2 regions of the Sanguibacter antarcticus genome follow, and region 2 is predicted to be linked to the other one. Evidence: predicted binding sites of a transcription regulator. Region 2 holds the regulator's gene; the other holds the start of a gene.
What was found. The regulator HrcA, encoded in region 2, represses chaperone genes, less so after heat shock. The targets are predictions, from matches to a motif close to TTNGCACTCGNNNNNNNCGAGTGCNAA.
Positions count from the first base shown of each region.

Region 1: the regulator HrcA is predicted to act here: its motif matches at 12,598-12,624, upstream of groES (co-chaperone GroES).

Region 1 covers NZ_PDJG01000001.1:2,014,396-2,031,451, reverse strand. The annotation lists gene alr (alanine racemase) at 1-598, shown strand, start outside; gene tsaE (tRNA (adenosine(37)-N6)-threonylcarbamoyltransferase complex ATPase subunit type 1 TsaE) at 595-1,161, shown strand; gene tsaB (tRNA (adenosine(37)-N6)-threonylcarbamoyltransferase complex dimerization subunit type 1 TsaB) at 1,171-1,878, shown strand; gene rimI (ribosomal protein S18-alanine N-acetyltransferase) at 1,875-2,432, shown strand; gene ATL42_RS09225 (sulfurtransferase) at 2,429-3,343, shown strand; gene tsaD (tRNA (adenosine(37)-N6)-threonylcarbamoyltransferase complex transferase subunit TsaD) at 3,348-4,391, shown strand; gene ATL42_RS09215 (glycoside hydrolase family 3 N-terminal domain-containing protein) at 4,429-6,135, shown strand; gene ATL42_RS09210 (hypothetical protein) at 6,132-6,656, opposite strand; gene ATL42_RS09205 (PadR family transcriptional regulator) at 6,653-7,012, opposite strand; gene ATL42_RS09200 (glutamate--cysteine ligase) at 7,104-8,240, opposite strand; gene ATL42_RS09195 (THUMP-like domain-containing protein) at 8,243-9,508, opposite strand; gene ATL42_RS09190 (NYN domain-containing protein) at 9,578-10,603, opposite strand; gene ATL42_RS09185 (DUF1684 domain-containing protein) at 10,861-11,475, shown strand; gene ATL42_RS09180 (substrate-binding domain-containing protein) at 11,653-12,555, shown strand; gene groES (co-chaperone GroES) at 12,744-13,037, shown strand; gene ATL42_RS09170 (WhiB family transcriptional regulator) at 13,147-13,449, opposite strand; gene ATL42_RS09165 (MerR family transcriptional regulator) at 13,762-14,922, shown strand; gene guaB (IMP dehydrogenase) at 14,971-16,494, shown strand; gene ATL42_RS09155 (pseudouridine synthase) at 16,526-17,056, shown strand, end outside.
Region 2 covers NZ_PDJG01000001.1:694,748-706,846, reverse strand. The annotation lists gene ATL42_RS03150 (PhoH family protein) at 1-243, opposite strand, end outside; gene ATL42_RS03145 (histidine triad nucleotide-binding protein) at 351-725, opposite strand; gene ATL42_RS03140 (16S rRNA (uracil(1498)-N(3))-methyltransferase) at 757-1,590, opposite strand; gene dnaJ (molecular chaperone DnaJ) at 1,590-2,702, opposite strand; gene hrcA (heat-inducible transcriptional repressor HrcA) at 2,755-3,780, opposite strand; gene ATL42_RS03125 (DUF3097 domain-containing protein) at 3,937-4,800, shown strand; gene ATL42_RS03120 (acyltransferase family protein) at 4,810-6,888, opposite strand; gene hemW (radical SAM family heme chaperone HemW) at 6,970-8,226, opposite strand; gene lepA (translation elongation factor 4) at 8,254-10,146, opposite strand; gene ATL42_RS03105 (solute symporter family protein) at 10,233-11,888, opposite strand; gene ATL42_RS03100 (DUF485 domain-containing protein) at 11,885-12,099, opposite strand, start outside.

The DNA.
Region 1 (17,056 bases), 1.3 Mb from region 2:
AGACGCCGGTGCTCACCTCGAGGTGCGGCACCTCGCGAACTCGGCCGCGACGCTGACGAGCCCGCGTGCCCACTACGACCTCGTACGCCCGGGCCTCGCCGTCTACGGGCTCTCGCCCGTCCCGCAGATCGGAGGGCCCGAGGAGTTCGGCCTCGTCCCGGCGATGACGCTCGAGGCGTCGCTCGCCACGGTGAAGAGGGTCCCGGGCGGTCGGGGCGTCTCCTATGCTCACGCCTACACGACCCCCTCGGACACCGTCCTCGGGGTCGTGCCGATCGGATATGCGGACGGGCTCCCCCGCCATGCGTCCGGCCACCTTCCCGAGCACCCGGGCGGCCCGGTCCGGGTCGGCGCCGGCGCTGCTGCGCGGACGCTCGCCGTCGCGGGGCGGGTCTGCATGGACCAGGTCGTCGTCGACCTCGGTCCGGGCGCTGCAGAACAGGCCGGAGACCCGGTCGTCCTCTTCGGGACGGGAGCCGACGGCGGTCCTACCGCTGAGGACTGGGCACAGGCCGCGGGCACCATCAGCTACGAGATCACCACCCGCCTCGGGGCACGCGTGCCCCGGCACCACGTCGACACCGAGACTGCCCGATGAGCGACGAGGCACCTACCGCGCTCCCGGAGCAGGTCGTCGCTGTCGAGCTCCCCGATGCGGACGCCACGCGTGCGTTCGGTCGTGAGCTCGCCCGTGAGCTGCGCTCCGGCGACCTCGTCATGCTCACCGGAGACCTCGGGGCAGGCAAGACGACCCTGACGCAGGGGATCGGCACGGGGCTCGGGGTCCGCGGACAGGTCGCGTCGCCCACGTTCGTCATCGCACGGGTGCACCCCTCGCTCACCACGGGCCCCGCCCTCGTCCACGTCGACGCCTACCGGCTCGGGTCGCTCGACGAGGTGGACGCGCTCGACCTGGATGCGGACCTCCACCGGTCTGTCACCGTCGTGGAGTGGGGGCAGGGGCTCGTCGAGTCGCTCGCGGGAGAACGCCTCGACATCACGATCGAGCGTCCGCGCGGCGGGATCGACGCGACGACAGACGGATCGGCGGTCGAGGACGCCGAGGTCGGCACGCGCCGCGTGACCCTCCGAGGGGTCGGAGCGAGGTGGGCTGGAGCCCACCTGCCCACAGGCTCACCATCCACGCCTCTGAGTCAGTAGGCTGGGGGAGTGGCAGTACTTGCGATCGACACGTCCGCTGCGGTCTCCGTGGCCTTGCTCGACAACCTCGGCACGCGGCTCGCGAGCCGCCGGGTGGTCGAGCAACGTCGGCACGCCGAGCTCCTCGCCCCGATGATCGTCGAGGTCCTCGACGAGGCGGGGCTGCAACCAGCAGACCTGCGGGCGATCGTCGTAGGGACCGGGCCGGCTCCGTTCACCGGTCTGCGCGTCGGGCTCGTCACCGCCCAGACCCTCGCGTTCTCGCTGAGCATCCCGGTCTACGGCATCTCCAGCCTCGACGCGGTCGCCTCAGAGGCTGCAGACGCGCTCGAGCTCTCCCAGGGCGCGAGCGTCCTCGTCGTCGAGGACGCCCGTCGCCGCGAGGTCTACTACGCCCGCTACACCGTCGGTGAGGTCGGAGTCCTCGGCGCGGTCGCCGTGACCGTGACCGACGGCCCCGGTGTCGCCGCAGCGACCGACGTCGTCGCCGACGGCCACGCACGCGACGCCCTCGTCGTCGGCCAGGGGACCGAGCTGTACCCGGAGGCGTTCGCCGGTGCCCGCACACCGGACGGGAGCCCGGGCCTGCCCGACCCCGCATGGCTCGCCCGCCTCGCGCTCGCCAGGGTCGCGGCAGGGGAGACCCTCCCGACGGAGCCGCTCTACCTGCGCAGACCCGACGCACAGGTGCCGACCGCGTCGAAGCGCGCAACATGACCGTCCTCGTGCGACCGCTGCGCGCAGCCGACCTCGACCGAGTCGCCGTGCTCGAGGTCGAGCTGTTCGGTCGCAGCGCCTGGTCGTACGGGATGCTCGCCGAGGAGCTCGGTGCGCTCGGACGCTGGTACATCACCGCCGAGGCGGTACCTGAGGACCGCGTCGGCGCCGGGGACGTCGTCGGCTACGCCGGGCTCTGGTTCGACGGAGAGCTGAGCCAGATCATGACGATCGGCGTCTCAACAGCGTCCCAGGGCTCTGGCGTCGGCTCCCGGCTCCTGGAGGCACTCGTAGTCCGCTCGCGCGAGCTCGGTGCTCAGGGTGTCCTCCTCGAGGTCGCCGTGACCAACGGCCCGGCGATCGCGATGTACGAGAAGTTCGGCTTCGAGCGGCTGGGCGTGCGCAAGCGCTACTACCAGCCTGAGGACGTGGACGCCTACACGATGCGCCTCGACCTTCCGCACGGGGGAGGAGCTCCCGACCCTGGGCACGAGAGCGCCCCCACCACCACTGCTGACGTCACCACCCCCGACAGAGAGCCTGAGAACGCATGAACGACCGGCTCGCCGACCTGTCCGAGCGGCGCAGCCGCGTCTTCGTCGGCCCCGCGGGGCTGCGCGGGATCCTCGACTCCGGACGGCCCGTGACGATCCTCGACGTGCGCTGGGCGCTCGGCAGGGACGACGGACGCGAGCAGTACCTCGGTGCACACGTTCCCGGAGCCGTCTACGTCGACCTCGAGACGGAGCTCTCCGGCCCGGCGACCGCTGCGACGGGACGCCATCCGCTCCCGTCTGTCGAGTCGTTGCAGGACTCGGCCCGCAGCTGGGGCGTGCGCTCGCGGGTACCGGTCGTCGTGTACGACGCGATCGGCGGGCTGTCTGCGGCGCGCGCCTGGTGGTTGCTCCGGTGGGGCGGTCACGACGACGTGCGCATCCTCGACGGCGGCCTGGCCGCATGGGTAGCCGGTGGTGGGACGACGGAGTCGCGTGACGTCGTCGTCGCCGAGGGGGACATCACGGTGCGCGCAGGTCAGCTGCCGGTGCTCGACGCGGACGCTGCCGCCGACCTCGCACGCACCGGGGTCCTGCTCGATGCGCGGGCCGCAGAACGCTACCGAGGAGACGTCGAACCGATCGACCCTCGCGCAGGCCACATCCCGGGTGCGCTCAGCGCACCGACGGTCGCGAGCCTCGGTCCGGACGGGCGGCTCGTCGATGCTGCTGAGCTCCTCGAGGCGTTCGCCGGTCACGGGATCACCGATGCGGACGCCGCACCCGCGCAGCCAGGAGCGGCACCGCGGATCGGCACGTACTGCGGGTCTGGTGTGACGGCGTCGCACGAGGTCGCGGTGCTGGCCAGCCTCGGTATCGACGCTTCCCTCTACCCAGGCTCCTGGTCGCAGTGGGCGAATGATCCCGGTCGCCCGGCGGCATCCGGCAGCGAGCCGGGTGGCCTAACCTAGAGCCATGTCTGCCCCACTCGTCCTTGGCATCGAGAGCTCCTGCGACGAGACGGGGGTCGCCCTCGTGCGTGGCAACGAGCTGCTCGCCGACGAGGTCGCGAGCTCCGTCGACGAGCACGCCCGCTTCGGCGGGATCATCCCTGAGATCGCGTCGCGAGCACACCTCGAGGCGATGGTCCCGACGATCGAACGAGCGCTCGCGAGCGCAGGGGCGTCGCTCGGTGACATCGATGCGGTGGCCGTCACGGCGGGCCCGGGGCTGGTCGGTCCGTTGACCGTCGGCGCTGCTGCTGCGAAGGCGCTCGCGCTCGCGCTCGGTCGCCCGCTCTACGGGGTCAACCACGTCGTCGGGCACGCTGCGGTGGACCAGCTGGTGCACGGCGAGTTCCCCGAGCGTTTCATGGCTCTCGTGGTCTCGGGAGGGCACTCGTCCCTCCTGCTGGTCGACGACATCGCGACCGCTGTCGACGAGCTGGGCTCGACGCTCGACGACGCGGCGGGCGAAGCGTTCGACAAGGTGGGTCGTCTCCTCGGCCTCCCGTACCCGGGTGGTCCGCACATCGACCGGCTGGCCCGCGAAGGTGACCCGACCGCGATCCGTTTCCCGCGCGGGCTCACGGCGGCCAAGGACCAGGCGGCGCACATGTACGACTTCTCGTTCTCCGGTCTCAAGACGGCTGTCGCCCGGTGGGTCGAGGCGCGGACCGACAACGGCGAGGACATCCCGGTAGCCGACGTCTCGGCGTCGTTCGCTGCTGCGGTCGCTGACGTGCTCACGGCGAAGACGATCGCCGCCTGCCAGCGTCACGACATCGACACCCTCGTCATCGGTGGGGGCTTCTCCGCGAACTCGCAGCTGCGGGAGATGGCGGCTGCTCGGTGTGCGGAGGCCGGGATCTCCCTGCGGATCCCACCGATCCGGTTCTGTACGGACAACGGGGCGATGATCGCGGCGCTCGGCTCCGCCGTCGTGCGGGCCGGCGTCGAGCCGTCACAGCTGGACATCCCCGTGGACTCGTCCATGCCGCTGACGACCGTCTGCATCTGAGCCCGTCCGAGTGATGACGACGGCTCTCGGCAGAACGATGACTCGACGTACGTGGTTCCTCGCGCTCGCGCTGGCGGCTCTCGCCGGGCTCGCCGCCTTCGTCGTGGTGGGACGGGGTGAGCAGGGCGACGTCGGTGCGGCGCCTGCGCCCGGTTCTCGACCAGTGCCCTACGGTGACGTTCCCGAAGGGCTGGGCACACCGTCCGGGGAGGAGCCGGGCTCGGCATCCTCTCCCCGGTTGGCCTGGGGACCTACCGAAGCGGACCTGGCGCAGGGCGTCGCGGACGCCGCGGCGCTGCCGCTCGAACGGGTTGCCGGATCGGTCATCGTCGCGCGCTATGCGGGGCCTGACGCGACGGCGATCGCGTCGCAGATCACCGATCTCGGGCTCGCTGGTGCGATCCTCTTCGGCGACAACGTGACAGGGGTCGACCAGGTCCGGACGACGACTGCCCAGCTCGCCGACGCGGGCGCGGCGGACGGTCGCACCTGGCCGGTCGTCGTCGCGGTCGACCAGGAAGGCGGCCTCGTCCAACGGCTGGGCCTGCCCTTCACCCAGTTTCCGTCGTTCTCCGCGGCGGGTGCTGCGGGCGACGAGACGGTGGTCCGCGAGGCCGCGGAGGCTCGGGCGTCGGAGCTCCGTGCGGCCGGGTTCACGATGAACTTCGCGCCGGTCGCCGACGTGACGATCGGCCCGGCGGACCCGACGATCGGTTCCCGATCGGCAGGTTCGGCGCCCGACGCGGTCGCGCGCATCGCTGGTGCGGAGAGCGCCGGCTCGCTCGACGCGGGCATCCTGCCAGCGGTCAAGCACTTTCCTGGGCACGGCAGCGTGACGGTCGACTCTCACGCGGAGCTGCCTGTCCAAGGGGCGTCGACGGCGGAGCTCGAGGCACGTGATCTGGTCCCGTTCGCCGACGCGGTCGACACGGGAGCGCCGATGATCATGATGGGTCACATCGCTGTGACGGCGTGGCAGCCGGGGGTGCCGGCCTCGTTGTCGGCTCCGGCTTACGCCTATCTGCGTGAGAGTCTCGGCTTTACCGGTGTCGCTGTGACCGACGGCCTCGACATGGGCGGGGTCACTGCTGGCCGTGCGCCGGGCCAGGCCTCGGTCGAGGCGTTGGCAGCGGGGGCTGACCTGCTGCTCACCCCGGTGGACTCGGTCGCCGCACGGCAGGCGATCATCGACGCGGTGGGTTCAGGCACACTCTCCCGGGCACGGCTGGACGAGGCGGCCGGGCGGGTCATCACGATGATGCGCTGGCAGGAGACGTTGGCTTCGCGGGCACAGGACACCACACCTGTCGGGCCGGGGACGATCGGGTCTGCGGGCTCTGCCGCACGTGCCCTGAGCGACGCTGCCGTGACGGTCCTCACCGGACAGTGCACCGGTTCGCTCGTGGGTGACCGGATCCGGCTCGTCGGGGGCGGGTCTGCCGTTCAGGAGGCCTTTGCGGCGGCAGCGGAGCGCGGCGGGCTCGTCGTCGCGGCCCCTGGAGCGGCGGCAGACTCGGAGGTACGGCTCGTCACCGGTACGACCACGGCGCTCGGGGGCGACGTGGCTGTCGCCCTTGACGTGCCATACGTCCTTGAGACCTCGAACGCACCGGTGAAGATCGCGGCCTACGGCAGGGACGCAGGGACGCTGGACACCCTCGTCGCCGTGCTGCGAGGGCATCAACCTGCACTCGGCCACCTGCCCGTCGCAGTCGGTGCGTACCCGGTCGGTACGGGCTGCTAGCGGGTCCAGGCGCGCCACCCGCGCGCGACGACGAACGCGACGACCCAGCAGGCCACGAGCATCACGAGGAAGCCGAGGCCGTTGCTCTCGACGGAGAGAGCGTCGCCGGACGTGCGGACCGTGAAGTCGTTCCACAGGTACGAGCCGGTCGTCACGGGCGTCGCGGGGTCTGCCGCTGCGGACCACGACGCGTCGAGGATGCCGAGCATGTAGGTCAGCGTGGTGAGGACCCAGGTGACCGCCAGGACGCTCGCCGCGATCGCGCCGTGCATCCAGTGCGGCAAGGGCCGTCCCTCGGCCTCGCGGAACCCGTGGGCGAGGACGGCGACCGGGCCCAGGTCCCGGACTGCTCGGGTCATGCCGTCCTCGCGCGCGGCGGCGGTGAGCTCTGCCCGCAGGTCCCGGTAGATCGACCGGCGTCGGGCGCGTGGCAGGTCGTCCATAAAGAGCGAGAGGTGCGCCAGACACGCCTCCCGGCGCAGGACGTCCGATGCACGCGTGCGGTCGGGGGAGGTGGTCATCTGTCGTCTCCGTCGGTGGTCGGGTCGGTGGCTGATGTCATCGTCTGCACGACGCGGGCGAGCGCATCCCAGGCGAGGGTGCCCTCGGCGAGACGTGTGCGGCCTGCGGGCGTGGGGCTGTAGTACTTGCGTGCCGGACCGGACGGCGAGGCGACGAGGCGTGCCTCGAGGTCGCCGTCCCGTTCGAGCCGGGCGAGCACCGGGTAGACGGTTCCTGGTGCGATCTCGGTGAGCCCCGCGTCCTGCAGCCGCGTGACGAGCTCGTACCCGTACGACTCGTGGCGGGTGAGCGCAGCGAGGACCAGGGTCGGAAGGATGCCCTTGAGCAGCTGGGGGTCACGTGCGATCTCGTTCACAGGACACAGGCTATACCTGGTAGTAGGTATAGCCAAGTAGTAGTGCGTAGAGAGCGGCGACGCATGCAGGCGCGCCCCGAGCCCGCGCAGCCTAGAGCGGCTTGCCCGCCCGCATCTCCGCGACCAACGAGGCGACGACCGCACCGAGCTCGCCGCCGTTGCGTCGGGCGACGGCGCGCTGACGCTGGTAGCCCGCGCCGCGCCGCATGATCGTGCGCACGCTGTCGAGCTCCTCGAGGCACCCGAGGCGAGCGGCGACCGGCTCCAGCTCCGTCAGCAACTGCGTGATGGAGTCGGTGACGAGCTCCTCGTTCCCTGCTCGGTCGAGGATGAGGATGGCATCCATCCCGTACCGCGCGGAGCGCCACTTGTTCTCCTGGGCGAACCACGGAGGGATCGACGGGAGCTCCTTGCCCTCGTCGAGCATCGTGGACAGGTGCTCCACGAGGCAGTGGTTGAGCGCAGCCAGGGCGAGAACCTCGGTGATATTCGATGCGCCGTCGCAGATCCTGGTCTCCAGCGTGCCGAACCGCGGCGACGGCCGCAGGTCCCACCGCACCTCGTCGAACTGGTCGATCACACCGGTGTGGAGCATGTCAGCGACGTACGCCTCGAGCTGGTCCCACTCCTCGAACTGGAACCCGAGGCCTGCGGTCGGCAGCTGCTGGAACATGAGCGCCCGGTTGGACGCGTACCCCGTGTCTTTGCCGCCCCAGAACGGGCTTGACGCGGACAAGGACTGCAGCTGACCGAAGTACGTGAGCATCGCGCGAGAGATCGGCAGGACCTTGGCGCGATCCTCGATGCCGACGTGGACGTGGACGCCGTAGATGAGCATCTGCCGGCCCCACCACTGCGTCCGGTCGATGAGGGTGGCATAGCGCTGCTTGTCGGTGACCTTCTGCTGCGTCCACCGGGCGAACGGGTGCGTGCCCGAGGACATGAGCTCGACCCGCAGCGGGTCGGTGAGCGTGCGGATCTCCTCGATGCTGCGCTCGAGGTCGTCTCCCGCCTCGCGGACCGTGCGGCACACGCCCGAGACGACCTCGACGGTGTTGAGGAGGAGCTCCTGACGGATGTGCGGGTGCTGGGACCCGTCGGCGGGCGCGACGGCGTCGAGGATCGTCTGCGCGACCTGGCGCAGGTCGCCCGAGTCCTTGTCGACCAGCGCGAGCTCCCACTCGATGCCGACGGACGATCGTTCGGAGTGCGCGAAGGGCAGGTGCATCGTCACTCTCTCCCGGGACGGTCGAGGGGCTCGACCACGAGGATCTGCTGGGAGCCGGCGACCCGCGTCAGCACGATCGTCGCCTCTTGCGTGCCTTTGAGGCCGAGCTGGCCTCGCAGGTGCTCGGGTGTGACGGCGGTGCCACGCTTCTTGATGGTCAGCCGGCCGATGTCCCGCTCGCGGAGGTAGGTGCGCAGGCGCTTGAGACTGAAGGGCATGACGTCCAGGATGCGGTACCCGGTGGCCAGCGGCACGTCGTGCGTCTCGGCGTGTGGCGTGTCGGTCGTCACGTAGGCGATCGTGCGGTCGAGGAGCCGCCCGCCGAGGACGCGTGAGGCGTCGGCGACGAGGCCTGCCCGGATGACCGCGCCGTCCGGTTCGTAGAGATACCCACCGACCCCCGCGACACCGTCGACACACTCCGGAGGCAGGCCCTCCGTGGCGCCGGGCGCGCGGTCGCTGCGGAAGGTCCGCGCGTCGGAGCGCCCACCGGTGGTGCGCAGGAGGAGCGCGGTGCGCCCGTGGCCGTCCGGGGCCAACGGGCCGAACCACAGCCCGGCCTCGACGACGTCGCCGTCGACGGAGACCCACTGCGCCTCGCAGTCCTCGGGGAGGCCCTCGTGGGGGATCCCCGGGCCCACCTTGATGCCGACCGCGGGGACCACGGCGCGCAGCGCCCACACGTCGTCGAGCGCGGGCGCGTACGCCTTGGGGTCGAAGATCCGCTTGCCCGACCGGGTCCGGCGTGCGGGGTCTGCGTAGATCCCGGTTGTCGGGCCAGCGAGCCCCTCGGCGACGAGGTCGAGCCCGAGGCCGTCGCCGTACCGGACGACAGCCTCGGGGAACGCACGCAGGTTCACCGTCGCGATCGCCGCGGTGACCTCGTCGATCTCGGTCGCGAGGACCTTGAGGCCCATGCCGGCAAAAGCCATGGCGTCTGCACCGACGCCGCTCGTGAGGTCGACGACCTGCTCGATCCCCGCAGCGACGTACCGTTGAGCGTGCCGCGCAGCCACGACGAGCCGGGTCGCCTGCTCGAGCCCCGCCGGCGTGAAGAGCATCCCGTCCGCGAACTCGCCGAACTTGCTGTGCGCCTTGCCGCGCAACCGAGACTGCGTGAGGACGAGCGCCACCAGCTCAGGGTCGAGGCCCTTCGCGCGCAGCCGCTCGGAGAGCACCATCGCCAGCTTCTCGTCATACGGCGGCATCGCGTTGAGCAGCGCCCAACCGTCCGGGTCGAGCAGCTTCGCGAGCGCGGAGGAATCCATGCCGTGATCCTTTCACGGTTGCCTCGACCGCGACCCGCGACCCCCGGGGCCTGCCGACGGTGCGTCGGGCTAGGGGTGGAAGGCCGCGCGCAGCTTGACCTTGCGGGCTGTCCCCGTCTCGTCGACCTCGACGAACGAGCCTCTGGACCGCAGGAACTCGGTGAAGGTCCGGTAGCCGAGCGCCTTCTCGTTGAAGGTGGGGTCCATCCGGAGCATGTGGTTCTTCACCGCGCCCGTGCCCAGCCACTCCGCGTCGTCCTTGGCGTGCCCGAGGCGCAGCGCGCGGACGAGCAGCCCGCTCGGTCCACGCTTCGGGATCGGGACGCCGGAGTCCGTCGTCTCGCCCTGGGACGCGGCCGGTGCCTCGGTCGTGCCGGTCTGCTCCGGTGCGCGCGACGGGGCTGCGGGCTCAGGAGCATCGTTCGACGCGGCCTTGTCCTCGGTGGTCCGAGCCGCTCGGGTGCGGGTCTTGGGGGCACGCTCCACGACCGGTGCCGGCGGCTCCTCGACGAGCGAGTCCTCGGCTGTCCCCGGCAGCGCGTCGTAGTCCATGAACTCGTCGCAGGCAGCGGCGAGGGATGCGCTCGTCGCACCCGCGACGCCGATGCCGACGACGTAGCGTCCGAGCCGCTTGCTGCGCTGCGCGAGCGCGATGTAGTCGGAGTCGCCTGCCACGATGACGACGTGCGTGAGGTCCGGGACCCGGAAGAGGTCTTCGATCACGTCGATCGCGAGCCGGATGTCCGCGCCGTTCTTCATCGACGCGACGGTCGGGAACAGCTGGGTGAGGTCGACGGCGCGGTCGACGAGCTGAGAGCGGTAGCTCGCGTTGACGGGGACCGACCAGTCGGCATAGGCGCGGCTGATCGCGACGGTGCCGAGCGACGAGGCGAAGTCGAGGACAGCATCGATGTCGACCGTCGCCTCGAGGAGGCGGTGCCGCACGTCGGCAGCCGTGTCCGGAGGCTGCACGACGAGGTTCTTCGCCTTGTGCTTGTGGAAGGAACCGCGACCGTGGATCTGGTCGTAGCGGGAGATGATGATGTTGTCGAAGTCGATGTAGACGGCTACGCGTGCGTCGGACGGCTCACTCATCGGGATCCTGACTCGTCTCGTTCGTCGGCCCGCCGATCGGCGGGGATGCGTGCGGTGAGAAATGATGTGGCGGGGCGGCGCGCGACGGCGGACGCTGCGGCTGGCTGCCCCGCTTCATGTCACATCACACCACGTCGGGAGAGGCCGGACCGGCGCCGGTGGTCGACCAGTCGGCCCAGACGACGGAGGACGACCCTGTGGACACGGGAGCAGAAGCAACGCAGACGGGGCACGCAGCACGCACGGTGCTCGACGTCATGGACTGGCGTCGACGGACGGCCGCCTCGTATGCGCGGGTCCGGTCGATCGCGCTCGACGACCCGGTCGCCGCCCGCGCGGCCTGGGTGCGGGACCGCGACGACCTCTTCGCGACCCACCCGGCATCTCCGCTGGGGCCGGACGCTCAGACGTCCTTCACCGGGCTCGAGGTCGCGGCCTACGACCCGGCGTACCGCTTCGAGGTCGAGGTCCTCCCAGCGCCGGCAGGGCGCCTCGACGTCCCGACCGGCACCGACGGCGTGGTGCCGTTCGAGCGGATCGGGAGGGTGGAGCTCGAGGGCCTGGGCTCGCTCGGGCTCTGGGCGCTGCGCTCGTACGGTGGCGGCCTGTTCGTCCCCGTCAAGGACGCGAGCGCGGGACGGGCCGGCGGGACGTACGGGGGAGGGCGGTATCTCCTCGACACGATCAAGGGCGCCGACCTTGGACCGTCCGCGGACGGCAGGCTGGTCATCGACCTCAACTTCGCGTACAACCCGTCGTGCGCCTACGACCCGGCATGGGCCTGCCCGCTCGCGCCGCCGGACAACACGCTCGCCGAGGTGCTCCCGGTCGGGGAGCGCGTCCCGGGCGCGTCGCTCGTCGCGACCACCTGACCGGGACGGCTGGCGGTGTGGAGGGCGTGTGCGCCTGTCTGGCTCTCGTCCTTCACCCTCGTGCCTCCGTTATTCACACGGGCATTCTTACTAAGATGGACATCTCAACCGTTCATCCTCCCGTGATGATCCAGGTGCCCAAGCCTGGCCTTACGGTTCGAGACTGCTTGGAGCCCCATGAAGCGCATCGCCCTGACGTCCGCACTCGCCCTGACCGTCGTTCTCGCGTCCTGCGCGTCGCCCGAGACCGACGCTCCGGCCGCTGCGCCCACGCAGGATGCGACGCCCGCGGCCGCTCGTGCGGACAGCCTGACGGGCAGCCTGAACGCGGAGCTCGGGATCATCGCCGGCCCGGACGAGACGGACGAGCACGGCACCTACAGCGGTGCCGTCCTCTCGCCGGACAGCCCGCTTCTCGCCGTCGACCTCACCAAGGCGAGCGGGAGCTCGCTCACGGCAGAGGACCTTCGCGGAGCAGTCGACTTCACGACGACCTTCATCATCGAGAATGGTTTCGACGGCCCGATGCTCTACGACTCCAGCGACACCGCACGGGAGGCCTGGACGGAGACCGTCCTTCCGAGCTACACCGAGAACGCCCGCGCTCCCATCACCGACGAGACGCGATCAGGCACTGACTCGAGTGCGAACACGAGCTCGGACGGATGGATGGACGAGGAGCCAGGCTTCGCTCCCGCTCCGTACGACGGTGTTCGTCTCTCGGTGCGTCAGCTCGACCTCGAGACCGTCATGGACGGCGGCAGCGACGGTGACGTGGTCGTCGAGTACCGGTACGAGATCGTGCAGTCGTTGATCTCGGAGGGGGAGGAGATCCTTCGGGTGGTCTGGGGTGACCAGTCGTACACGGTCGTCCAGGAGGACGGGTGGAAGATCGACAACTGGTCCGCAGACCGGACCAGCCAGCTCATGGACCCCGACGTGTACGACGCCTATGCCACCGACGGGACCGTCCCCGAGGGGTCGGACCTCGAGGCCAGGACAGCGTCCCTCGACGCCTTCTCCCGAGTGGCTCTGACCGGGTTCGACCTGTCGCAGCGCAGCAACATGATCGCTGACTGATGCAGAGGAGGCGACGCTCGCGGGAGGTTCCTGGGTCGAGGTCTAGCACTCGCCTTGACCGAGTGCTAATGGCGGCATAGATTTGGCAGTGGTTCCGCACCACACCTGATCGACCCCCGCGACGGCGATCGAGCGAGGCGCGGCCCCACCCGAACTGTCCTGATCACTCTGCGAAAGGGGAGGTCCGCGTGTCGGTCTCCATCAAGCCGCTCGAGGATCGGATCGTCGTCAAGGCTCTCGAAGTCGAGCTCACGACGCCCTCCGGTCTTGTTATCCCTGACACCGCCAAGGAGAAGCCCCAGGAGGGCGAGGTCCTGGCTGTCGGCCCCGGTCGCATCGACGACAACGGCAACCGCGTCCCGCTCGACGTCTCTGTCGGCGACAAGGTCATCTACAGCAAGTACGGCGGCACCGAGGTGAAGTACGACGGTGAGGAGTTCCTCATCCTCTCGGCTCGCGACGTGCTCGCGGTCATCGCCTGATCGTCTCGATCAGCTGCACGACGAGAGAGGCCCCGCAACCATGTGGTTGCGGGGCCTCTCTCGTCGTGCAGCTGCGACCCGGTGGGCGCGCTTCCCAGTGAGGGGAGGTTCAGCCGACCTTCCGAAGTGCTGTTCGTGCGGTGCCTGCGAGAGCGGCGGACCGCTCGTCCTCGCTCAACCCGCCCCATACGCCGTAGGGCTCGCGGACTGCCAGCGACTGCTCGCGGCACTCCATCATCACGGGGCACCCGTTGCAGATGGCCTTCGCGGCCTCGGCGCGGCGGCGACGCGCCGCTCCGCGCTCGCCCTCGGGGTGGAAGAAGAGCGTGTCGTCGACCTCGCGGCATGCGCCCTGGTACTGCCATTCCCAGAGGTCCATGACGGGTCCGGGGAGCCTCGAGAGTTCAGTCATCGTTCCATCCTTCGATCGATCGGGTGCTTCACCGGGTGCTGATTCACTGTGACGCGTTCTGTGCTGCGCCCAACCTACAACCGTTTCAAGGGTTGTTCAACCCGGTGGATCGATACAGTTTCAAAGCGCTTCACCGACTCTCGGTCGTCAAAGCGTCAACGTTCAGGCCGATCCGCACGCTATGTCCTAAAGTGTCGGGTTGTTCAGCAATTGACATTCCGGCCGTATGTGAACAACCTTCGAACAACCGGGCAGTGGTCGAAGTCCTGGACTCAGGTGGCACTCGCCTCTCAGTCTCGGCACAATCAACCCATGACGAATGTGCGACCGCTCGATGACCCGCACACCGGCGCGGAGTCAGGGGCGACCTCTCCGGGGCTCGCGGTCGCCGTCGTGGCGCGCCGGCTCGGAGTCGCTCCTGCCACCCTGCGAACCTGGGACCGGCGCTACGGGCTCGGCCCGTCCGAGCACTCTGCCGGCGCTCACCGCAGGTATTCCGACGACGACGTAGCGCGTCTCATGGTCATGCGGCGCCTCGCCCTCGACGGAGTCGCTCCCGTGGACGCCGCCCGCTCCGCTCTCGCTCTCGACCTCAGCTCGACCACCAGAGAGCGTGTCGAGGCCGAGCTGCGCGAGTCGCTCGCCCTCGCCGACTCCGAGGCGCAACCGGGTCACGACACCCCGGCCGGGATCGAAGTCGAGCCGCAGAAGCCTGACCCCAGAGGGGCTGTGCCAGGGATCGCCGGGGTCGCGCCGCTGCGCCCGGTGCGCACAGACACCCCGGAGCGTCCTGCGCTCCGCCTCGCCGCCCCCGTCGCGACACCGGAGATCACGTCCTCGGACATCGTGGACGCCGTGCTGCGAGGAAACCTCTCCACGTGCGTCCGGCTCTTGACGCTCGAGGCAGACCAAGACCCCGCCGAGTGGTGGACCACGCTCGTCGAGCCGACCGTGCGCAGGCTCTCGGCACGCACCGTCCTCGCCAAGCCTGGCGAGGCTCCCGAGGTCCTTCTCGCCAGCGCCACGCTCACGGTCCTCGGTGACTTCATCCGGGAACGCGAGGCACGCGCCGACGTCGAGTCCGGCGGGAGCGCCTCGCACCCCAGCCGGATGCGCAAGATCGTCCTGCTGTTCTCGGCGGTGGACGACCCGCAGCCGCTCGCGATGCACGCGCTCGGCGCGGCGCTCGTCGCGCAAGGGGTCACTGCGCGTGTCGTCACCGGTCCGTCGAACGCGCACCGAGCGATGGAGCTGGTGACCATGGTCCGCCCGGTCGCCACCGTCCTCGTGACGTCGCTCACACGCCCCGAGCTCGGCATCGTCCACGCGCTGCACGACGCACAGCCCGACCTCCCGATCTTTGTCGGACTCAGCAGCGACGATGCCGCGGCAGACCTGCCGCTCGCAGCGAACGTCAGCCGGGTGCGGAGCTTCCACGGCCTCTTGCACGAGGTCCTCGCGATCTCGAGGTAGCTCAGCCGCTGCCCGACGAGCGGTCAGCGCGATGCGTAGACTCCCCACATGAGAGAGTCGAGCAGCACGCAGTCCCACGACCCCTTCGGATTTACCGGCCTCACCTACGACGATGTCTTGCTCTTGCCCAACGAGACGGACGTCATCCCGAGCGAGGTCGACACGACAGCTCGTCTCACCCGTGAGATCAGCGTCGCTGTGCCGCTCCTCTCGGCCGCGATGGACACGGTGACCGAAGCGCGCATGGCGATCGCCATGGCCCGCCACGGTGGCATCGGGATCCTCCACCGCAACCTCTCCATCGAGGCGCAGGCCCAGCAGGTGGACCTCGTCAAGCGCTCCGAGTCGGGCATGATCACCGACCCCGTGACCGTCGGGCCGGACGCGACGCTCGCCGAGCTCGATGCGCTCTGCGGCCAGTACCGCGTCTCTGGTCTGCCCGTCGTCGACGAGCAGGGCATCCTCCTCGGCATCATCACCAACCGCGACCTCCGGTTCGTGCCGCCCTCGGCCTTCGCGGTGCGACGGGTGCGCGACGAGATGACGCCGATGCCCCTCGTCACCGGGCCGGTCGGCATCTCCCGTGAGGACGCCGCCGCGCTCCTCGGCAAGAACAAGATCGAGAAGCTTCCCCTGGTCGACGACGCTGGACGCCTGTGCGGGCTCATCACCGTCAAGGACTTCGTCAAGTCCGAGCAGTACCCCGACGCCACGAAGGACGGCGAGGGCCGTCTCATCGTCGGTGCAGCCATCGGCTTCTTCGGCGATGCGCTCGAGCGTGCGCGCGCTCTGGCTGAGGTCGGCGTCGATGTTCTCGTGGCCGACACCGCCAACGGTCACGCGAGGCTCATGCTCGACATGATCCGCACGCTCAAAGCCGACCCGTTCTTCAACGGGGTCCAGATCATCGGCGGCAACATCGCGACCCGCGCCGGTGCGCAGGCTCTCGTCGATGCAGGCGCGGACGCCGTGAAGGTCGGGGTCGGGCCCGGATCGATCTGCACCACGCGGGTGGTCGCCGGTGTCGGCGTCCCGCAGGTCACCGCCATCTACGAGGCGTCGCTGGCCTGCAAGCCGGCGGGGGTCCCGGTCATCGGCGACGGCGGGCTGCAGTACTCCGGCGACATCGCCAAGGCGCTCGTCGCCGGCGCGGACACCGTCATGCTCGGCTCCCTCCTCGCAGGGTGCGACGAGAGCCCCGGCGACCTCGTCTTCGTCAACGGCAAGCAGTTCAAGCTCTATCGCGGCATGGGATCGATCGGAGCCATGGCGTCGCGCGGCAAGAAGGCGTCCTACTCCAAGGACCGGTACTTCCAGGCGGACGTGTCGAGCGACGACAAGATCGTGCCTGAGGGCATCGAGGGACAGGTTCCGTACCGCGGTCCGCTCGGTGCCGTCGCGCACCAGCTCATCGGTGGGCTGCACCAGTCGATGTTCTACGTCGGTGCGCACACGATCCCGCAGCTGCAGGAGCGCGGGAAGTTCGTCCGCATCACGCCGGCCGGGCTCAAAGAGTCGCACCCGCACGACATCCAGATGACCGTCGAGGCTCCGAACTACACCGGTCGCTGAGCACGCAGGAGAGACTGCGAGGGGGCACCGGGTGCGGACTCCGCCACTGCCCGTGCGCGACGGGCTCAACCCGGTGCGCCTGCAGCTGCCGCAGCGTGGCGTGACCTCCGGGCCTGGCCACGTGCCGGGCACGGACGAGCACACGGTGTGGCTCACGGTGCTGGACTATCTCGTCGCGCGGTTCCCGGCGGACGAGTCCCGGCTCCGGGAGAAGGTCGCAGGACGCGAGGTCGTCGACGACCGGGGGCAGCCCGTCGACGAGACCACACCGTTCGTCCCCGGAGGCGCGGTCAGCCTGTACAGGGACCCGCCGGTCGAGAGCCGCGTCCCGTTCGAGATCGACGTGCTCCACGAAGACGACGACCTCCTCGTCGTCGACAAGCCGCACTTCCTCGCCACCATGCCGCGAGGCGCCTATGTGGTCGAGTCCGTCGTCGTGCGGCTCCGCCGGGCGACCGGACTGTCTGAGATCAGTCCGGCGCACCGGCTGGATCGGGTGACCGCGGGGGTTCTCGTGCTCACGAAGCGCCGGGAGGTCCGCGGCCGGTACCAGGAGCTCTTC
Region 2 (12,099 bases):
CGCGGCGACGTCGATGAGCTCGTCGACCAGACGGGACGCGAGCGCGAGGTCAGCGGCAGGGCCGCGCAGTGCGATCTCGTTCTCGCGGACCCGGACGTCGATGGTGGGGAACCCCGCCTCGATGGCGCGGAGCACCGAGTCGACCGGGCCGAGGAGCGCGGAGACGGAGACACCGACCGGAACGACGATCCGGTGCTCGACGTGGGTGTGTGGCGCTCCCGCGCTCGTGTCGTCTGCTGCCATGTGGCGGTGTGCTCGTTCCCGTGGTCCGTGCTCGTCCGGACGTGTCGTCCTCGATCGGTGCAGTCTATCTTTCGCACCGCTGCGGGCCGCACGCGGAGCGGGCGTGGTCAGGCGGGCGACCACCCGAGGTGAGCGCCACCGAGGACGTGCCCGTGGACGTGGAACACGCTCTGCCCGGCGTGCGGTCCTGAGTTGAAGATCAGCCGGAACTGGCCGTCTGCCTGCTCGCTGGCGACCTCGTCAGCGAGCGCGACGACGTCCGCGAGCAGGTCGGGCGCGCCAGCGGCCAGCTGGGCGATGTCACCGTAGTGCTCACGCGGCACGACGAGCACGTGCATCGGAGCCTGCGGGTTGATGTCCCGGAACGCGATGACGCGATCGTTCGACGCGACGACGTCGGCTGGGACGTCGCCCGCCACGATCTTGCAGAACAGGCAGTCTGCGTCGGCGGGCATCGTCTCGGTGTCGTGGTCCGTGGTCATCTTCCGAGGCTAGCGCGTCTGCACCGCGTCGTCAGCGCCAGCGCCCGAGCCGCTGTGCGACGAGAGCAGCCGCGACAGGTCCCGCGGTCGACGTGCGCAAGACGTGCGGGCCGAGCCGCACCGGCACCGCGCCGGCATCGACGAGCCGCGCGAGCTCGCGGTCGCTGATCCCGCCCTCGGGCCCCACGACGAGCATCACCTCTCGGACCCGCTCGTCAGGTCCGTCCCCGTCGTGCACGTCCGGGGCAGCCCGCATCTCGCCCGACGCAGCCACGGCACGGGTCGCAGGGAGCTCGACCTCCGCCAGCGGTCGGGTGGCCTCCTCGTGCAAGACCAGCGTCGTTCCGCCGCCCGCCCGGACGCGCTCGACGGCCGTGACGAGGCCCGCAGCGTCCACCACGAGCCCGACACGCGGCATGACGGCCCGACGAGCCTGCTTCGTCGCAGCGCGCACCACCCCGACCCACCGCGCACGCGACTTCGCCGCCCGGTCGCCGCGCCACACGACCACGGAGCGTTCCGCCTGCCACGGCAGGATCGCGTCCACGCCTACCTCGGTCGCGGCCTCGACGGCCATCTCGTCACGGTCGCCCTTGGCGAGCGCCTGGACGAGCACGATCTCGACACCGTCGGCGGGCTCGTGGACCACGTCCTCGACCACGAGGTCCAGCGTCGACGACTGCACCGACGCGATCACACAGCGCAGCCGCACGCCCGCACCGTCGACGACGTCGATCCGCTCCCCCGGGCCACGCCGCTGGACGACACCCGCGTGCCGACCCTCGTCCCCGTCGAGCACGAACGTGCTCCCTGGCTCGCACGACGACAGCGCGCCGGGCTCGGCGAGGAAGACGGGCGCGCTCACTACCGACCCGCGAACTTGTCACGCAGCCGCGAGAACACACCCGGGTGCGCAGCCGACATCTGTCCGTCGACGTGCTCTTCCCCGCGCAGCGCGGCCAGCTGGCGCACCAGCTCCGCCTGCTCGTCGGACAACCCGCTCGGGATCTGCACCTCGACATGGACGTTGAGGTCGCCACGGCCGGTCGAGTGCAGGTGACCGATCCCCAGGCCCTTGAGCGTGATGACCTGGCTGGGCTGCGTCCCCGGGCGCAGGTCGAGCTTCTCGGGCCCGTCGAGCGTCTGCAGCTCGACGACCGTGCCGAGGACGGCCGCCGTCATCGGAACCTCCAGCGTGCAGTGCAGATCGTCACCACGGCGCAGGAAGGTCTCGTGCTTGCGCTCGCGGATCTCGAAGTAGAGGTCACCGGCAGGCCCGCCTGCGGGGCCGACCTCCCCCTGGGACGTCAGCTTGATCCGGGTTCCCGTCTCGACGCCGGCGGGAACCTCGACGGCGACCGTCCGGCGGCTGCGGATGCGGCCCTCGCCGGCGCACTCGGCGCACGGCTCGGGGATCGTCGTCCCGAATCCCTGGCACGCGGCGCACGGTGCGGTCGTCATGACCTGGCCGAGGAACGAGCGTGCGACCCGCTGGACCGTCCCGCGGCCGTGGCACACGTCGCACACCCGCGGCGAGGTCCCGGGGCTGCAGCACGAGCCGGAGCAGGTGCCGCAGACGACCGCGGTCTCGACCGGGATCTCGCGGCGCACGCCGAACGCGGTCTCCGCGAGGTCGAGGTCCAGCCGGATGAGGGCATCCTGGCCACGGCGGGAGCGTGGGATGGGTCCGCGCTGGGCCTGCCCGCCGCCGAAGAACGTCTCGAAGATGTCCTGGAAGCCGAACCCGCCTCCCATGCCACCGCCGGGAGCCGACGGGTCGCTGCCCATGTCGTACGAGCGACGCTTGTCCGCGTTGGACAACACCTCATAGGCCCGGGACACGTCCTTGAACTTGTCCTCGGCCTCTGGACCGGCGACGTCCGGGTGCAGCTCGCGCGCGAGCTTGCGGTACGCCTTCTTGATCTGGTCGTGGCTGGCGTCCCGGCTGACGCCGAGGATCTCGTAGTAATCAGTCACTGAATGCTCTCTGCCGTTCTGGTGGGGGTTGCTCGGGGTCTGACGAGAAGGATCACGAACCGAGGATCCTCGAGAGATAGCGGGCGACTGCTCGCACGGCGGCGATGGTGCCGGGGTAGTCCATCCGGGTGGGGCCGATCGAGCCGATGGTTGCGACCGCGTCACCGTCCGAGCCGTACCCGGTCGTGACGACGGACGTCTCGAAGAGCCCGGCGAGCTGCGTCTCTCGACCGATGCGCACGTTGACGCCGGCGGAGTCCTCCGCCATCTCCGTGAGGAGGTTGAGGAGGACGACCTGCTCTTCGAGCGCTTCGAGGACAGGACGCAGCGCGTGCTCGAACCGCATGCCCGCCTGGGCGAGGTTCGCCGTACCGGCGAGCACGATGCGTTCTTCGCTCTCCTGGGAGAGCGTCTCGGTGATGACGTCCGCGATCCGCTCGACAAGATCACGATCGACCGGGTGGTAGGTCTCCGCGAGCGTGGTGAGAGCGGCCCGGAGCTCTTTGAGCCGGCGGCCGGCCGCGGCGACGTTGAGCCGTGTCCGGAGGTCGACGAGGAAGGTCTCGTCGGGAGGCTCGGTCAGCTCGAGGGTGCGCTGCTCGACGCGGCCGGTGTCGGTGATGAGGACGACGAGGAGCCTGCGCTCGCCGAGCACGACGAGCTCGAGGTGACGCAGCCCCGAACGTCGCAACGACGGGTACTGGACGACGGCGACCTGGCCGGTGAGCTGGGCGAGGAGCCGCCCGGCCCGCGTGACGACGTCGTCGAGGTCGACCGCACCGGCGAGGAACGTCTCGATCGCGCTCTTCTCCGCGCTGGAGAACGCCTTGACGGAGGAGAGCCTGTCGACGAACATCCGGTAGCCCTTGTCGGTGGGCACGCGCCCGGCCGACGTGTGGGGCTGCGCGATGTAGCCGCCCTCCTCGAGCACCGCCATGTCGTTGCGGATCGTCGCGGAGGAGACGCCGAGGGCATGGCGCTCAGCGAGCACCTTGGAACCGACAGGCTCGCGCGTCTGGACGTAGTCCTCCACGATCGCGCGGAGCACGTCGAGCCTGCGGTCGTCGCCAGCCGCCATCCTGCCTCCACTCCTCGTGCCGTCTCTGTGCCGGTCGCACGCACCGACCCTGGTAGCACTCACCGAACCTGAGTGCTAATTCTACGACGTGCCCGCGGTCGTCTGCCCACGTGTCGCACAGGTCACTCTCCCCGGTGTGCGGCTAGCCTTCCTCGCGTGAGCCATGAACGCTACTCCCACGACGTCCTGTCCGCCGGGTCCCGCACGCGCAGCGCACGCCCCGTCTCCCGACCTGTCCCGGCTGAGCCCGGGCTCGTCGTCGAGGAGGTCACCACCGGGTGGGTGGGTGCAGTCCTGCGGACCGAGAAGTCCGGCGGAATGCACGTCGTCGTCCTCGAAGACGCCGCTCGACGCACCCGTACCTTCCCGCTCGGTCCCGGCTTCTGGATCGACGGCGAGCCGGTCGAGCTCGTCCCTGCGAACCGGTCGACGGGCCCTGTCCCACCGTCGCGCACCGCCTCTGGCTCGAGAGCCGTCGCGGGCGCACGCGCACGCGTCGCTCGAGGGAGCCGCATCTGGGTGGAGGGACGGCACGACGCCGAGCTCGTCGAGAAGGTGTGGGGCGACGACCTGCGGATCGAGGGTGTGGTCGTCGAGGGGCTCGACGGTGTGGACAACCTCGCGGACGCGCTCGCCGAGTTCGGTCCGAGCGCGAGCCGCCGGGTCGGTGTCCTCGTCGACCACCTCGTGCCCGGCAGCAAAGAACGGCGCATCGCCGACGACGTCATGCGTCAGTTCCCCGGGGGCAGGGTGCTCATCCTCGGCCACCCGTACGTCGACGTGTGGCAGGCCGTGCGGCCAGACCGGATCGACCTCGAGGCCTGGCCCGTGATCGATCGTGGCACGGAGTGGAAGTACGGGATCCTCCGCGAGCTCGGGTGGCCGGCCGAGAGCCAGACGGACGTGGCGCTGGGATGGAAGAAGATCCTCGGGACGGTGCGCAGCTACGCGGACCTCGAGCCGTCGTTGCTCGGCCGGGTGGAAGAGCTCATCGACTTCGTCACTGCGCCCGCCCCCTGACGGACCGCGTCAGCCGGTGCTGGCGCGTCCCGCGGCCTCGGTCAGCGCTGCGACGAGCGTGCTCGCGTAGAGGTCCTGGCCAGGGCCTTGAGGGTGAACGCCGTCCTTGCCGATCCCCTCTGGGGCAGCCGTCAGCGCGCTCTGCCAGTCCGCGACGACGACGTTGGGGTGCCTGGTGGCGGCGGCCCGGATCTGGTCGTTGGTCGGCCCGATCCATGGACGGTCGCCGTAGCCGGTGACGAGCACGACGTGGTGGTCGGCGCCGATCGCTGTGATGGCCTCGTCCATGACCCTGTCGGTCACCGTGCTGTTCGTCGCGAGAGAGACGACCACGTAGGGGCGCAGCACACCGGCGTCGCGCAGCCCGACCACGACCTCGGGTGTCGTCTTCATCTGACGGGAGACCGCGGCGTCGATGTAGACGCCGGGCAGCGCGGCCGTCAGCGCGGCCGCACTGATGAGGGTCACGGAGTCCCCGATGACCGTGACCTGGTCTCCAGGAGGCGGTCCGGGGGCAGGAACCGGTGCTGGTGCGGGCGCGGGCGCGGTCGGTGTCGGCGTCGGTCCGTTCGACGGCTCGGGAGCCGCATCACCCTCGTCGGCGCTCCCTGGGTCGGCCTCGTCCCCCGGCTCTGTCGCGTCTGGCGTCGGTGCCTCGTGCTGGGTCGTAGCGTCAGCGACCACCTGCCCACGGAGGATCTGGGCCTCGAGGGCGGACTGCGCGGGCTCACGGACGAATGCCGCGCCGACCGCCCCGACGACGAGCACGACGACCAGGGTGGAGGCAGCGAGCCTCGCGCGGCGCCCGTGGGTGCGCCATCCCCCGTGGCGTTCGATCCAGGCAGCATCGATGCGGTCGCGTGCGCGCCGGACGACCTCGGCGCCGACGGCCCGCAGCCCGTGGTCGAGGACCGGCTTCTCGACGAACCGGTAGGACGCCCACGCTGCGACGAGGGTCAGGACGGTGGCCGTCACTGCAACGACAGGCTGCGAGGCGTGCCCAGGAAGCGCCCCGTCGAGCACCTGAGCGACCAGCACGACGAGGGGCCAGTGCCACAGGTAGAGGCCGTACGAGCGCTGCCCCACCCACCGCAGCGGCCCTCTCTCCACGAGACGCGCCACCCGTTGCCCACGGACGACCGTCGCGACGACCCCGACGGTGGCGACCGACGCGAGCACCAGCCCGCCGCGATAGGTGAACGGTGATCCTGTCCTGAGGAAGAGCGCCAGGACGACGAGCCCGCTCCCGCTCAGCAGCCCGACGAGCACCACAGCGGACCGCTCCCACCCGACGGTCGGACGATGCACCCGCCACCAGGTCGGACGAGCGTCGTCTCCTGGCTCGCGCGGCGCGAACCACAAGGCGAAGAAAGCACCGGCCATGAGGCCGAAGAGGTGGGTGTCGGTGCCGTAGTAGACACGCGACGGGTCTTCGCCCACCTGGTACGTCACAGCCATGAGCACGGCGGAGGCGACACCGATCGCACCGGTCGCGACGAGCCCGACCGTCCGTGAGCGCTTGGTCGCGTACACCGCGACGAGAGCCAGAGGCCACAGGAGGTAGAACTGTTCCTCCACCGCGAGCGACCAGAAGTTCTGGTACACCTGCGGGCTGAGGTCGTTGGAGTACGTCGCCCCCTCGGCGATGTAGACCCAGTTGCTCGAGAAGGTCAGCGCACCGGCCACCTGGCTGCGGATCCCGACGAGCACGTCGCCGCCGAGGACCCCCGCGAAGGCTGTGCACGTGACGACGACGAGCACCAGCGCCGGCACGAGACGCCTGACCCTGCGCACCCAGAACGCGCGGAGCGACACCCTCGTCGTGCGCACCCGTTCGCGGACGAGCAGCGTCGTGATGAGGAAGCCGCTGAGGACGAAGAAGACGTCGACTCCGATGAACCCGCCTGGCAGGACGGTCGGGAAGAAGTGGAACGCCATCACTGCGAGAACAGCGACGGCACGGAGCGCGTCGAGCCCGTAGATCCTCGGTGGCCGACCCGAGGGGCGCGGCGCGACCGGCTTGCGCGCAGCGCCGTTCGGACCGTCGGGAGGGACGGGCTGGTTCACAGAGGTCGGCGCCAGAGTCATCTGAGGTCCATCAGCAGTCCGTCGTCATCATCCGTCGTCATCAGCTCGTCGTGGTCGGTCCGTGCGGTCGGTCCGTGGTGGTCAGTCCGTCAGGTCGCGCACGACCGTGTCGGCGAGCAGCCGGCCCGTGCGCGTGAGCACGACCCGCCCGCGCAGCACCGCCCTGCCGTCGACGAGCCCGGAGGCGATGTGCCCGGCCACAGCACGTCGGGCCCGCGTCGAGAGAACGCCGAGATCGAGCCCCTCGCGCAGCCGCGCTCCGAGCATGACGGTCTCGAGCTGGGCGGAGACGTCGTCGAGGATCTCGCGACCGGCCGCAGGGCTCAGCCCCTCACCGAGACGAGCCGCATACCGCAGCGGGTGCTTGACGTTCCACCAGCGGACACCGCGACTTCCCGGCTCGTTCGAGCCCATGTACGAGTGTGCGCCCGGTCCGACGCCCCACCAGTCCTCGCCACGCCAGTACGCGAGATTGTGACGACACGCACGCTGCGCTCCGTCGACGGTCCTCGCCCAGTTCGACACCTCGTACCAGTCGAGCCCTGCCTCCGTGAGGAGGTCGTCGGCCAGCTCGTACTTCTCCGCCTGGTCGTCCTCGCTCGGCAGGTCGATCTGGCCTCGACGCACCTGGGCGGCCATCTTGGTCCCGGGCTCCACGACGAGCGCGTACGCAGACACGTGGTCGACCCCCGTCGCCAACGCCGACTCGACGCTCGTGCGCCAGTCGTCGAGCGACTCGCCGGGCGTGCCGTAGATGAGGTCGAGGGACACCTCGAGACCAGCGTCACGGGCCCAGCGCACCACGTCAGGGATCCGCCGTGGGTCGTGGGTCCGTTCCAAGGTCGCCAGCACCCGCGACACGGCCGACTGCATGCCGAACGACACCCGGGTGAAGCCCGCGTCCGCGAGGAGCGCGAGAGACTCCGGCGTCACCGAGTCAGGGTTCGCCTCGGTCGTCACCTCGGCGTCGGGTGCCAGACCCCAGGCGTCTCGGACACCGTCGAGCATCCGGGCGAGATCGCCCGCGGGCAAGAGGGTCGGGGTGCCCCCGCCGACGAACACGGTCGAGACCGTGCGCGGCGGGAGCCCCGCACGCTCCATGACCTGCCGTGCAAGAGCGATCTCCGCGAGCGCGGTCGTCGCGTACGCGTTCTGGCTCGCTCCGCCGCCGAGCTCGCTCGCGGTGTACGTGTTGAAGTCGCAGTACCCGCAGCGCACCGTGCAGAAGGGCACGTGCAGGTAGACGCCGAATGCACGGTCGGCTGCGCCGGCCGTCACCCAGGAGGGCAGCGACCCGTCGTCGGGAACCGGTTCCCCGTCAGGCAGTGCGGGGCTCACAGCAGCGTCACCTCGTCGGGTCCGTCGTCACTTCTTCTTGTCCTTGGTCTCCGTCTGGTCAGACGTCAGCGCGGAGATGAAGGCTTCCTTGGGCACCTCGACGGTCCCGATGGTCTTCATGCGCTTCTTGCCCTCCTTCTGCTTCTCGAGCAGCTTGCGCTTGCGGGAGATGTCACCGCCGTAGCACTTGGCGAGGACGTCCTTGCGCATCGCGCGGATGGTCTCGCGTGCGATGACCCGAGCGCCGATCGCTGCCTGGATGGGCACCTCGAACTGCTGGCGGTTGATGAGGTTCTTCAGCTTGCCGACCATCATCACGCCGTAGGAGTAGGCGTTGTCCTTGTGCACGATCGCGCTGAACGCGTCGACCTGCTCCCCCTGGAGGAGGATGTCGACCTTGACGAGCGCTGCGGCCTGGTCGCCGATGACGTCGTAGTCGAGCGAGGCATAGCCACGCGTCTTGGACTTCAGCTGGTCGAAGAAGTCGAAGACGATCTCTGCCAGCGGCAGGATGTAGCGCATCTCCACGCGGTCCGCAGAGAGGTAGTCCATGCCCTGGAGCTCACCGCGACGCCCTTGGCACAGCTCCATGACGGCACCGATGAACTCGGACGGTGCGATGACCGTGGCCTTGACGATGGGCTCGCGGACCTCGCCGATCTTGCCGCCGGGGAACTCGCTCGGGTTCGTCACCGTGATGATCGACTTGTCTTCCATCGTCACCTCGTAGATGACGTTGGGTGCGGTCGAGATGAGGTCGAGGTTGAACTCGCGCTCGAGGCGTTCTCGGACGATCTCCAGGTGCAGGAGGCCGAGGTAGCCGACGCGGAAGCCGAACCCGAGTGCGACCGAGGTCTCGGGCTCGTAGATGAGGGCGGCGTCATTGAGCTTGAGCCGGTCGAGCGCGTCGCGCAGGATCGGGTAGTCCGAGCCGTCGACCGGGTAGAGACCGGAGAAGACCATGGGCTTGGGGTCGGAGTAGCCGCCGAGGGCTTCGGCGGCTGGCTTCGCTGCGTTGGTGACGGTGTCACCGACCTTGGACTGACGCACGTCCTTGACGCCGGTGATGAGATAGCCGACCTCGCCGACGCCCAGGCCCTTCGTCGGGACCGGCTCGGGTGAGGAGACCCCGATCTCGAGGAGCTCGTGGACGGCTCTCGTCGACATCATGATGATCCGCTCGCGCGGGCTGAGCTGTCCGTCGACGACGCGCACGTAGGTCACGACGCCGCGGTAGGTGTCGTAGACGGAGTCGAAGATCATCGCTCGCGCGGGGGCGTTCGGGTCTCCGGTGGGCGGGGGCGTCTTGAGGACGATGCGGTCGAGCAGCTCGGGGACGCCCATGCCGGTCTTGCCGGAGATGAGGAGGATCTCCTCCGGCTCGCAGCCGACGAGGTTCGCGAGCTCCTCGGCGTACTTCTCGGGCTGTGCCGCCGGCAGGTCGATCTTGTTGAGCGCCGGGATGATCGCCATGTCGTTCTCCATGGCGAGGTACAGGTTCGCGAGCGTCTGGGCCTCGATGCCCTGCGCCGCGTCGACGAGGAGCACAGCCGACTCGCACGCCGCGAGCGAGCGGGAGACCTCGTACGTGAAGTCGACGTGCCCGGGGGTGTCGATCATGTTCAGCGCGTACCCGGTGGGCACGCCGTTCTCGTCGTCGACCTCCCAGGGCATGCGGACGGCCTGGGACTTGATCGTGATCCCGCGCTCACGCTCGATGTCCATGCGGTCGAGGTACTGGGCGCGCATGGCACGCGGGTCGACGACGCCGGTCATCTGGAGCATGCGGTCGGCCAGCGTCGACTTGCCGTGGTCGATGTGCGCGATGATCGAGAAGTTGCGGAGCAGCTCCGGTGCAGTGGCCGCGGGCTGAATGCGGGCGAGGTTGGCCGCTGAAGGGATGGGAGTCACACGGTTCATCCTCCCACGAGCCTGCCCGCGGTCCCGACACGCCGAGGGACCTCGACGGCGTGTCGGGACCGTTCAGACGGCTTCCCAGAGGCCCATCAGTGCGGCAGGACCGCCTTCTCCGAGCCTGCGCCGGTCAACGAGCGGACCTCCATCTCGGCGTACTTCTCCAGGTCCGGGCGCTCGGAGCTCGTGAGCGTCCCGACGATCCCGAGGAGGAACGCGAGAGGGATCGTCACGATGCCCGGGTTCTCGAGCGGGAACCACGAGAAGTCGATCCCCACGTCACGGATCATCGACGCGCTCGTGCCGTCCGCGTTGACCTTGCCCGAGACGACCGGCGAGAACGCGATGAGGACGAGGCACGAGCCGAGACCGCCATACATGCTCCACAGCGCCCCTCGCGTGTTGAACCGCTTCCAGAACAACGAGTAGATGATCGTCGGCAGGTTGGCGCTGGCTGCGACAGCGAACGCGAGCGCGACGAGGAAGGCCACGTTCTGCCCGTTGGCGAAGATCCCGCCGAGGATCGCGAGGACGCCGATCGCCACGACGGTGATCCGCGCGACCCGCACCTCACCGTCCGGGGAGACCTCGCCGTGCTTGATGACCGACGCGTAGATGTCGTGGGCGAAGCTCGCCGCAGCGGTGATCGTCAGCCCTGCGACCACAGCCAAGATCGTGGCGAACGCGACCGCCGAGATGATGCCCAGGAGGATCTCCCCACCGAGCTCGAACGCGAGCAGCGGCGCCGCGGAGTTCACGCCTCCCGGTGCCGCCGTGATCGTGTCGGCACCGACCAGCGCACCCGCACCGAAACCCAGGACGAGGGTGAAGAGGTAGAAGACGCCGATGAGCCAGATGGCCCACACGACCGACCGTCGTGCCTCTTTGGCCGTCGGCACGGTGTAGAAGCGCATGAGGACGTGCGGGAGGCCCGCGGTCCCCAGGACCAGGGCGAGGGCGAGGGAGAGGAAGTCGAGCTTCGTCGTCTCGCTCGCGCCGTAGCGCGCGCCCGGTTCTGCGAGCGCCGGGTTGCCCGACGTGTCGATCGCCCCCTGGATGAGGTCCGAGAGGTTGAACCCGAAGGTGGCGAGCACCCACACGCACATGACCCCGGCGCCGACGATGAGGAGGATCGCCTTGATGATCTGCACCCACGTGGTGCCCTTCATCCCACCGACCAGGACGTAGAGGATCATGAGCGCGCCGACGACCGCGATGACGATCCCCTGCCCGACGGTCCCGTCGATCCCGAGGAGGAGCGCGACGAGACCTCCGGCGCCTGCCATCTGCGCGAGGAGGTAGAAGAACACGACGGCGAGGGTCGTGAGCGCCGCCGCCATCCGGACCGGCCGCTGCCGGAGCCGGAACGAGAGGACGTCGGCCATCGTGAACTTGCCCGTGTTGCGCAGGAGCTCGGCGACGAGCAGGAGCGCGACCAGCCACGCGACGAGGAACCCGACCGAGTAGAGGAACCCGTCGTAGCCGTTGACGGCGATGGCGCCGCAGATCCCGAGGAAGCTCGCTGCGGAGAGGTAGTCCCCCGCGATGGCGGTCCCGTTCTGCGGGCCGGTGAAGCTGCGGCCGCCCGCGTAGTAGTCCGCGGCCGTCTTGTTCGACCGTGACGCGCGCAGGACGATGACGAGCGTCACCGCCACGAAGGTGAGGAAGATCCCGATGTTGACGACGGGGTTGCCGATCTCGCTCGCCTCCGCGAGCACTGTCTGTGAGGACGCAGCCGGGATGCTCATACGAGGTCCTGCCCTTCGATGCGCTGGCGGAGCTCGTTGGCGATGGGGTCTTGGCGCTTGTTCGCCCAGCTGGCGTAGGTCATCGTGATGGCGAACGTCGTGACGAACTGGCTGAGCCCCAGGACGAGGCCGACGTTGATCGTGCCCCACACAGGCGTGCTCATGAAGTCCTGCGCATAGTCGGCGAGCAGCACGTACACGACGTACCAGA